DNA from 2 places in the Alicyclobacillus acidocaldarius subsp. acidocaldarius Tc-4-1 genome. Region 2 is predicted to be linked to the other one. Evidence: riboswitches for the same ligand, from Rfam matches in the RefSeq annotation. Region 2 holds a riboswitch; the other holds the start of a gene.
The links. Region 2 has a riboswitch for cobalamin ahead of TC41_RS06885 (ribonucleoside-diphosphate reductase subunit alpha). Riboswitches for the same ligand answer to the same signal wherever they lie in the genome.

Region 1 (5,398 bases), 490 kb from region 2:
TAACCTATTCTACCACAATTCCAGCGAAACTCGCACATCATCTGCCGATTTCGCGAGCGGCGTTGCACATCCCGGTCCGTTCTGGTACATCGGAGGAAGACGTCCAGCAGAGGAGTGGAGATCTTGGCGCAAAGGGACCTGCATTTGCCCTCGCCGCGCCACGTCCATGCGTCGTGGCGGGCGAAGCTTCAAGCGCGGCTCGACGCGCTCGCGAAACCTACGGGCAGTCTCGGCTCCCTCGAACCCGTGCTTTGCGACATCGCGGCCATCCAGGCCACGGAGCATCCGCGCGTCCGCCGCCCGTTCTTTCTGCTGTTCGCGGGCGATCACGGCGTGGCCAAGGACCGCCCCATCTCGCGCTACGGCCAGCACGTGACGGAGGAGATGGTGAACCACATCGCCTCCGGCCGCAGCGTGTCCACGGTGTTGGCGAGATCGTTTGGGGTCCCTTGGCGCGTCTACGACGTCGGCATGGTGTCCACGCCCAGCCATCCGGATGTTCGGCGGAGCAAGGTGGCCGCCGGCACTCGCGACTTCACGCGCGGGCCAGCGATGACCGTCGACGAGTGCGCGGAGGCGATTCGGATTGGCATGCAGGCCGTGCGCGACGCGCACGAGGACGGCGCGGATCTCGTGATCCTCGGCGAGATGGGCATCGGCAACACGACCGCGGCCAGCGCGCTCTCCGCCTGGCTCCTCGGCGTCGATGTCGATCTCGTCGTCGGGACGGGCACGGGCATTCGCGAGCAGGCGCTCGCCGAGAAGCGCCTCGTGGTGCGCACCGCACTCACCGTATGGGGCGAGCGCGAGCTCTCGTTTCCGGCGGGTGACGCGCGCTGGCTGGCCGGGCTCGCGCACCTGGGCGGCCTGGAGCTGGCGTCCATCTGCGGCGCCATTCTCGAGGCCGCCGCCATCGGGCTGCCGGTTCTCCTGGACGGCGTGCTCGTCGGAGCCTGCGCCCTGTGGGCAGAACGCGCGCGCCCCGGCGTCCGCGATTTTCTGATTGCGGGCCACCTGTCGCCGGAACCGGCGCACGCGCTCTTGCTCGGCGAGCTCCGCAAGCGTCCCCTGCTGGACCTCGGCCTGCGCGTGGGCGAGGGCTCGGGCGCGCTCATGGCGTGGCCCATCCTGAGGGCGGGGCTCGACGTGCTCGATGGCAGCGCGATGTTTTCGGAACGAGCAAGGTCAGGGAGGGATGTCACATGAGGCTGTACACGCGCGGGGGCGATGGCGGCACCACCGCCCTCATCGGCGGCGAGCGCAGGCACAAGGGCGACAGGCGCGTCGAAGCGTACGGGGCGGTGGACGAGGCCTGCGCCGCGCTTGGGCTTGCCGCGAGTCTGATGCAGGACGAGCAGATGTCGGACATGCGCCGTCTCGCGGTCTGGTTACAGCAGCGCTTGTGGGACGTGGGTGCGGATTTGGCGGCACCGCCTTCCGCAAAGGATTACGTGCCGAAGGTCGATCCGTCGTGGGTGGACGACCTCGAACCCCTCATCGACAAGTATCAGGAAGAGGGGCCGCCGCTGACTCAGTTTGTATTGCGACAGGGAAGCCCTGCGGGGGCGGCGCTCCATTTGGCGTGCACGGTCGTCCGGCGTGCGGAGCGGGAGGCGTGGCGCCTCGCCGCGCAGGAACCCGTGCCAGAAGCGGCCCTGCGCTTTCTGAATCGCCTGTCGGATCTGTTGTTTGTCATGGCTCGCGCCGCAAACGCGCGCGCGGGCGTGGACGAGATCGCGTACGAGCACAGCCCCGTCGTCTTTCGCGACGGCAAGTGATGGACAAGCGGCTCGAGGTCACTTCGCCGGCGCGCGTTGAGATTCAGGTCACCTCCGCCCGAGGTCTCGTATCCGCGGATTCAATGCGCCAGCTGGAACTCGCGCTGCCAGCCGCCGTCCATGAGCCAGGCGTAAAGCGGCGCGGACCTCAGGTACCACGTGTGCGATCCTTCGGTGAAGGTCACGACGTCTGGAACGTGCTGGATGTCCTTGGACAGCGGTTCGCCCCGGCCTGAGAAGTAGGTGGTCGGCACCAGCGTGGCGGTTGCGCCGGACGCGAGTGTGAGGAATACCTCGGGCGGATCGATATTGGCGTTCACGATGATAGGTGGGCCGGGAAGCTTCGGGATGTTCACCTGCACGGGTCGGGCCTGCTTCATCCATTTCGCGATTTCCGCCTCGACTTGGGCAGGGTGGATGGGCTCATACCCGATTCCCGCCAGGCCTGCGGTGATGGACACGCTGCGCATCTCCTGCGCCGCAGGAATCGGCGGATGGGAGGAGGATGGGCTCACGCTCGCTCGGAGGGGGCCCGAGCTTCCAGAGCTGACAGCCGCAGCCGCGACAGGGACACTCGTGGCGAGGCAAGCGGCAAGTAACGCGACCTTTTCCCACATGCGCATGACCTCCTTTTTTTCTGGAGACGTGTGTCAACCGCATTGTGTGACACGATGCCGTTTGACAAGCCATCCGCCCCCATCTACGATGGAACTCGATCCATGTCGCTGGGTGCTTCGCGCGGCAACGCGGCGAAGAGAATAGGGAAGCCGGTGAGAGTCCGGCGCGGTCCCGCCACTGTGAACAGGAAAGCGGGCTCTGTCGAGCCAAGCCGCGACGCCACTGCCATCTTCGCGGGAAGGCGCGCGGACGAAGACCTGTGAGCCAGGAGACCTGCCCAGCGACACGCGGGCGCCCTTCGAGGAAAGGCGCGAGCACGCGCGCGGGCATTTACGTCCGCCATTTCTTCGAATGGGACCGCTCCACGCACAGATTGGGGGGTCCACACGTGTTCAAACGTCCGTTGTTCCAAGGAACGGCGCTGGCTGTGGCGCTTGCGCTCGGCGCCACCGTCTCAGGTTGCGGCACGCCGCAGGCCACCACGCAAAACAGCCTCACCACGAATTCGAGCGCAGCGTCTGCCATCTCGTATCCCATGACCGTGAAGGACGACATGGGGAACACCGTCACCCTGAAACACCAGCCGATGCACATCGTGTCCGGTTCGGAGGGCACAGACGAGATCCTCGTGTCCCTCGTCCCTAAATCTCGCATTGCGCTCGTGACGACGATGGCGTCCAATCCCGAGTACTCGAATGTGGTCGCCCAGGTCAAGGGGATTCCCGCTTGGAGCGGGGACGACCCAGAGCAGGCGCTGGCCGTCCATCCCGATCTCGTCCTGGAAGCGGGCTACGTCACGAAGACCGTGCTCAATCAACTTCACCAGGCCGGCGTACCCATGTATGTGTTCAGCCTGAATGACTTCAATTCTATCGCGGACATCGAGCGGAACATCCTGACGGTCGGCCGCCTCGTCGGCGAGCCCGCCAAGGCCAATGAGGTCGTCGCCAACATGAAGCAAGACATCGCACAAATCGAAGGCGCGGTTCAGGGCCAACCGCGGCCCACCGTTCTCGACTACGGCTCGTACGGCTATACGGCCGGGCGCGACACGACCGTCGACGACATCATCCGCGACGCGGGCGGCGTGAACGTGGCGCACATCTTGAACGGGTGGCAGAAGATCACGGACGAGCAGATTGTCAAGTGGAACCCGGACGTGATCATCGACTCGTCCGACGACGCGGCCTTCCTGAAGAAACTCGCCTCCGATCCGGCGCTCCAGTCGGTCACCGCGGTGCGCGAGCATCACCTGTACGCCATCAACAGCGCCGATATCTCCTCGGTGTCGCAGTATGTCGTCCGCGCCGTGTACGACGTCGCGAAGGTGCTGCATCCCACAGCACACCTGAAGGCGCCGAAGGTGATGGCATGACCAGGCGGCGCGCCTGGGCCTTTGGAGCGCTTGCCTTCGCGCTCCTCGCCTCGGCCGCGCTTGAAATCGGCATCGGGCCTGTGATCATCCCCTTTTGGCAGATCCCGGCCGACACGTGGGCGTACTTCGCAGGCCATCGCGGCCTTGACGCGGTGGTCGTGGGGGCCATTCGCTGGCCTCGTCTCGTCGTGGCCGTGTTGGCGGGATGCGCGCTCGCGCTCTCAGGGGCCGTGCTCCAGGCCATCCTGCGCAACCCCATGGCGGACCCGGGCGTCATCGGCGTGTCGAGCGGCGGCGCGCTCGGGGCCGTGATCGCCGTCTCGACGGGGCTCGCCGCGCGCATCCAAGTGGCCACGCCCGCCTTGGCCTTCGCTTTTGGCCTGGCGGTGGCCGCCATCATCTACCGCCTTGCGACGAACGCACGGCGCACCGACATGTACCGGCTGCTTCTCGCGGGCGTCGCCCTGAGCTCGCTCTGCAGCGCCATCATCACGGCCATCCTCGACCTATCCCCACTCCAGGAGATGCAGCAGATGATGTTTTGGCTGTTCGGCGGCCTGGACGGATCGAACTGGACGGAGGCCGCGACGCTTGCGGCCGTCAACGCGCTGGCCATGCCCGTCTTTTTGCGCCTCGCCTTTGCGTACGACATTCTCACGACGGGCGAGGAGCACGCGGAGGCGGTCGGCGTGGACGTGGAGCGCATCAAGCGCGTATCCCTCGCCGTGGCGGCGCTCATCGTAGCGGTGGCCGTGAGCACGACAGGCGTCATCTCGTTTATCGGCCTCATCGTGCCGCATATCCTGAGGCGCCTTATGGGCCCGAATCACCGGCCGCTCCTCGCCGCATCCGCCCTGGGCGGCGCAGTGCTACTGACGCTGTCCGATCTCGTCGGCCGTACCGCGGTTCAGCCGGCGGAATTGAACGTCGGCATTGTGACGTCGTGCCTCGGCGTGCCCTTTTTTGTCTACCTGTTGTACCGACATGGGCGTGGAGGGGACGCGGGCTTATGATCCAGATCCAGCATCTCGACTGCCATCCCATTCTGCGGGACATCTGCGCGGAATTTGTCCCAGGTGAAATGGTGGGCCTGGTGGGCCCCAACGGCGCGGGCAAGACCACGCTCCTGCGCGCGATGGCAGGCGTGCTTCGCCCGACGGGCGGCGCAGTTCAGGTCATGGGCGAGCCCGTCCATGCGCGCGAACCCAGCTGGCGCGCTCGCCGCGTGGCGTATCTGCCGCAGTTTCTCGCGGACGACATCCCCTTTACCGTGCGCGAGTTTGTCGAGATGGGGCGATACAGCCACGCGCCGCGCGGTGTGCTTGGCAGGGCGGACGCGGCCGCGGTGGACGACGCGCTCGCCGTGATGGGGCTCATGGGGTACCAAGACACGCTGCTCGCGAATCTTTCTGGGGGCGAGCGACAGCGGGCGGCCATCGCGCGCTGCCTGGCCCAGGAGGCGCCAATTTTGCTCCTCGACGAGCCCATCGCGAGCCTCGACATCCATTATCAGCTCGACATCCTGGCCAGGCTGCGCGCCCTCGCCGGGGAAGGCCGCCTGATCATCATCGCCCTTCACCATCTGGAATTCGCTCTCGCTCACTGTCACCGCACGGTCTGCCTGCAC
Region 2 (5,398 bases):
TATCCCTTGCAGATGAGCCGTCAGGGGGGCGTGCCAAAGGTGCCATATGGCCCGCGCGTGCTGGCGTGGAAGCACTGCCTCGCGAGCGCGTCGGCCGACTTGCCGAAGATCGAGATGGATCCAATGGAGGATATCGCCCTCATCCAGTACACCGGCGGCACCACGGGCGTTCCGAAGGGCGCGATGCTGACGCATTACAACCTCGTGGCCAACGCGATTCAAAGCGCACTCTGGACGTACAAGTTGCAACGAGGCAAAGAACGGTATCTCGCCGTGCTGCCCTTCTTCCATGTATTCGGAATGACCGTACTTATGAACCAGTCCATATACACGGGCGGAATGTTGATTCTTGTCCCACGCTTTCAAGCGGAGCAGGTGTTGAAGCTCATTCACGAGTTCAAGCCGACCGTCTTTCCGGGCACGCCGACCATGTACATCGCGCTGATGAATCATCCGAATCGATCTCGCTACGATCTTTCGTCCGTCGAAGTTTGCGTGAGCGGCGCGGCGCCACTTCCGCACGAGGTTCAGGATCAGTGGGAAAAGCTCACGGGCGGCAAGCTCGTCGAAGGCTACGGCTTGACCGAAGCGTCGCCCATCACGCACGCAAACAACTTCTGGGCCGAGCGCAAGCCCGGTTCCATCGGCATCCCTTTTCCGGACACGGATGCGCAGGTGGTCGATCCCGACGGAAACCCGCTCCCTGTCGGCGAAATTGGCGAACTCGCGGTGCGGGGCCCGCAGGTGATGAAGGGCTATTGGAATCGCCCGGATGAAACCGCTTCGGTGCTGCGAAACGGGTGGCTGTTCACCGGAGACCTTGCGAAGATGGACGAGGACGGATATTTCTATATTGTCGATCGCAAGAAGGACATCATCATCGCGGGCGGCTACAACATCTACCCCCGCGAGGTCGAAGAGGTTTTGTACGAACATCCCGCCGTCGCGGAGGCGGCTGTGGTCGGTGTGGAAGATCCGTATCGCGGCCAGACGGTGAAGGCGTTTATCCAGCTGAAACCGGGCATGCAGGTCACGGAACAGGAGCTCGACGACTGGTGCCGGGCCAATTTGGCCGCATACAAAGTCCCGCGGGCATACGAGTTCCGAGACAGTCTGCCCAAATCGGCCGTGGGAAAAATCCTCCGCCGTGCGCTCACGGAGGAGACCACGCGACAGGCGTGACGGCAAGGAGGGTCGCGGCGTGTCCATGTATCCAGGGGGAAATGCAGAAGCAGCGACGGACGCGAGCGTCCGCACGTTCGCCGATTTGATTGGGGCGAAACTGGTGAGCGCAGACGATGACGAAGTGGTGGCCGAGTTAGTCATCCAGCCGCATCACTGGAATCTGGCGCGCATCGTGCACGGAGGCGTGTACATGTCGCTGCTCGATTCGGCCATGGGGCTCCTCGTCAGCCTCCACTATCCGAACCGGCCCGTGGTGACGACGAACCTCAACATTCACTTCACGGAGCCTGCGAGCGAAGGTACGCTCGTCTGTAGAGCGAAGTTCATCCATCGAGCGCGAAGCACCATGACCGTGGAGGGGCGCGTGTACCTGGGAGAGGACAGGTTGTGCGCGCACGCCACGGGATCGTTTCGCGTCCTGAAGCTACCTTCTTGAAAGGATTTCGGTATCGAAACAAGGCCGTCTGCGGGCACATGTTCGCTGCAGACGGCCTTTTCACAGGTTTTTCGCCCATATCTGATGTGTTTTTTGAGAGAAGGGCTTGTCAAACACTATATCTAGTGTTACGCTAATGCCTGTCCAAAGCATGTGATGTGTCAAGGGAATGGGTGCCCGCCACGGGGCGGGTGAAAAGGGAATCCAGCGGAAATCTGGAGCGGTCCTCGCCACGGTGACGCGGATCGCGGCGGCATGGGAACTTTCCAGCCACTCGGATGTCGAAAGACGTCGACACCGGGGAAGGCGCCGTCCGCGGATGAAGCGAAGCCCGGAGACCTGCCCATTCTCGAAGGATCCGACGCTCACGAGGGATTGAGAAGTCGGCGGACCGAGGACAGTTGCGCACTTCGACTGATCCGTCTTCCGCCGTCTGCTCATCCGGGTGAGCGCCCTGGATGAGCTTTTTGTGGGCGAAACTCAAGGTTTCAGGACGAGGTGCGGGGAGTGAATGCGATGGTACACCCAACTGACACGTCGACAGGACTGATGGAGCGGACGAGTGAGGATGAACGCCGTGTGGGGCGCGCGAGCCATGCGCTAGAGGAATGGCGCGATCGCGTCAAGACCTTCACAGTGGAAAAGCGAGATGGGCGGATCGAGCCGCTGTCTCTGGACAAAATCTTCGCATTTTTAAAGCGCGGCTGCGAAGCGGCCGAGGGATGCGATCCGGAACGCCTGGCGGCGGACGTGTGGCCTCAGCTCCGGGACGGCATGCGGACGTCGGAGATTGCGCGCGTCGCGATTCAAGCGGCGGTGGAAAAGACGAGCGTCGCCGAACCCGGGTGGCAGTTTGTCGCGGCTCGGTTGTTGCTCTTCGATGCGTACAAGCAAGCGTCGCGCAATCGGGGTTATCGTCATTTGGGTTACGGGGACTTTTATCAGTTGATTGTCGAGCTGGAGCGAATCGGGCGGTACGGCACGTACATACGACAGCACTACAGCGAGGACGAGATCGCCGAACTGGCCGCCTACATCAAGCCGGAGCGAGATTACCTGTTTAACTACGTGGGTCTGAAGCAACTGCTGGATCGGTACACCATTCGCAATCTGGACAACGAGATCATGGAACTGCCGCAAGAGTTGTTCATGGGCGTGTCCATGCACCTCGCCATGAAGGAAAAGGAGAAGGTCGCCTGGGCGAAGCGATTCTACGACATGCTGTCCACGCTGCAGGCCACGGTGGCCACGCCCACACTGAGCAACGCGCGCAAACCGTTCCACCAGCTGAGCTCTTGCTTCATCGACATGCCAGAGGACGATCTCGTCAGCATCTACGCCACAGACGAAGCCTTCGCGCGCGTCTCGAAGTTCGGCGGCGGGATGGGCATCTACGTGGGCAAGATCCGGGCTCGCGGATCGGCCATCCGCAATCATCCGGGGGCGTCGGGCGGCGTGGTGCCTTGGATCCGCAACTTCAACAACACGGCTGTAAGCTGCAACCAACTCGGTATGCGAGCCGGCGCGGCGGCCGTCTACCTCGACGTGTGGCACAAGGACATTCTGGACTTCCTGCAGCTGCGCACGAACAACGGCGACGAGCGGATGAAGGCGCACGACATCTTCCCGGGCGTGTGCATTCCGGACCTCTTCATGCGGCGCGTAGAGGAGCGCGGCATGTGGTACCTGTTCTGCCCGTACGAGGTCCGCAAGGTCATGGGCTTCTCGCTGGAAGACAGCTGGGGCGAAGAGTTCGAGCGGCGGTATCAGGCGTGCGTGGAGAATCCAAAGCTGCCGCGCGTGGAGATCCCGGCCATCGAAATCATGAAGCGGATCATGCAGTCCGCGTTCGAGACGGGAACGCCGTTCATCTTCTTCCGCGACACGGCCAATCGCCTCAACCCGAACAAGCACGCGGGCATGGTCTACTGCAGCAACTTGTGCACGGAGATCATTCAAAATATGAGCCCGTCGCGCAGAATCGAAGAGACGGAAGAGGGCGGGATCATCACCACGAAGACGGAGGCCGGTGATTTCGTCGTCTGCAACCTGTCCTCGCTGAACCTGGGGCGGTGCCGCGATCTCGACAGCATTCGCGAGACCGTGCGCCGGCAGATTCGCGCGATGGACAACGTGATCGACCTAAACCATTATCCGGTGCCCCAGGCCGCCGTCACAAACCGCAAGTATCGGGCGGTGGGCCTCGGCGTGAGCGGTTATCACCAATATCTCGCGGAGAAGGGCATCGCGTGGGAGTCGGAGGCCCACGTGAAACACGCCGACGAGCTGTTTGAGTGGATCAACTTCTTTGCCATCGAGGCGTCCATGGAGCTGGCGCGCGAAAAGGGGCCGTATCCGCTGTTCGAAGGCTCCGATTGGCAAACCGGGCGGTACTTCGATCTGCGCGGGTACCGGACGCGCCCAGGTGGTCCAGACTGGGACGGCCTGCGCCGCAAGGTGGCCGAGTACGGCGTGCGCAACGCGTATCTGGTGGCCATTGCGCCGACCAGCAGTACGAGCCTGATTGCGGGCAGCACGGCAGGCATCGATCCCGTGTACGCGCGCTTTTTCCTCGAGGAGAAGAAAAACGGCGTCGTACCTCAGACCGCGCCCAATCTGAACGACAAGACGTTCTGGTACTACAAGGAGGCGCACACCATCGATCAGCGCTGGAGCATCGAAGCGTGCGCGGCACGGCAGCGGCACGCGGATCAGAGCCAATCGTTCAATCTGTACATCACGCCAGGCATCAGCGCACGGCAGTTCCTGGATCTTTACCTGTTGGCGTGGAAGCGAGGCCTGAAGACCGTGTATTACGTCCGCAGCAAATCGGTGGAAGTTGAGGATTGCGTCGCGTGTACGTCATGAGGTCACCGGCAGGCGTTGCCGCGCACAGGCGGACGAGGATCGACAGGAGGATTAGGTCATGCAACTGAAACGGACGAGGCTATTCAACGCAGAGGGCGATCGCGACTGGGGTAAGCGTCGAATTATCGGTGGGAATACCACCAACATGATTGAGCTCAACAACATCAAGTACGAGTGGGCCTACAAGCTTTATCGGGCCATGATGAACAACTTCTGGATTCCAGAAGAAATCCCCTTGGCCGACGACGCTCGCCAATACGATTTGCTGAGCGAGGACGAACGCAGGAGCTATAACAAGGTCCTGTCCTTTCTGATCTTCATGGACAGCCTGTTGACGCACAATCTACCGAATATCAACGAGTACATCACCGCGCCCGAGGTCAACCTGTGCCTCACCGTACATGCCTTCCAGGAGGCGGTGCATTCGCAGTCCTACGGCTACGTGCTGGATTCCGTCGTCAACCCGGCGACGCGAGACCAGATCTACAACGAATGGCGAAATGATGACCACCTGCTTCGGCGAAATCAGTTCATTACGGACCTGTTCGAGGAATTCATCGAGAACCCGACAGACCGGAATTTGATGAAGACCATCGTTGCCAACTACATCCTGGAGGGCGTGTACTTCTACGCGGGGTTCGGCTTTTTCTTCGTGCTGGGGCGCCAGGGCAAGATGCTCGGAACGGTTTCGGAGATCAAATTCATTCAACGAGACGAGCTGACGCATCTCGCGATTTTCCGCAACCTGTATCACGAGATCATCCGCGAAAACCCAGGCATCGTCACGCCCGACATGGAAGAAGAGTTCGTAGAGATGATGCGCACGGCCGTGCAGCACGAAATCGCGTGGGGACAGTACGTGACGCAAGGGAAGATCGTGGGACTGACCGACGCGCTCATCGACGCGTA

Region 1: it holds a riboswitch for cobalamin, as region 2 does, so the genes downstream of both, TC41_RS09435 (ABC transporter substrate-binding protein) here and TC41_RS06885 (ribonucleoside-diphosphate reductase subunit alpha) in region 2, are expected to answer to the same signal.

What each region holds. Positions count from the first base shown of each region.
Region 1 covers NC_017167.1:1,954,436-1,959,833, reverse strand. Annotated here, with positions in the region: gene cobT (nicotinate-nucleotide--dimethylbenzimidazole phosphoribosyltransferase) at 115-1,206, shown strand; gene TC41_RS09445 (cob(I)yrinic acid a,c-diamide adenosyltransferase) at 1,203-1,778, shown strand; gene TC41_RS09440 (hypothetical protein) at 1,859-2,395, opposite strand; cobalamin riboswitch at 2,489-2,691, shown strand; gene TC41_RS09435 (ABC transporter substrate-binding protein) at 2,785-3,771, shown strand; gene TC41_RS09430 (FecCD family ABC transporter permease) at 3,768-4,784, shown strand; gene TC41_RS09425 (ABC transporter ATP-binding protein) at 4,781-5,398, shown strand, end outside.
Region 2 covers NC_017167.1:1,464,357-1,469,754, forward strand. Annotated here, with positions in the region: gene TC41_RS06875 (long-chain-fatty-acid--CoA ligase) at 1-1,182, shown strand, start outside; gene TC41_RS06880 (PaaI family thioesterase) at 1,208-1,621, shown strand; cobalamin riboswitch at 1,776-1,982, shown strand; gene TC41_RS06885 (ribonucleoside-diphosphate reductase subunit alpha) at 2,171-4,489, shown strand; gene TC41_RS06890 (ribonucleotide-diphosphate reductase subunit beta) at 4,548-5,398, shown strand, end outside.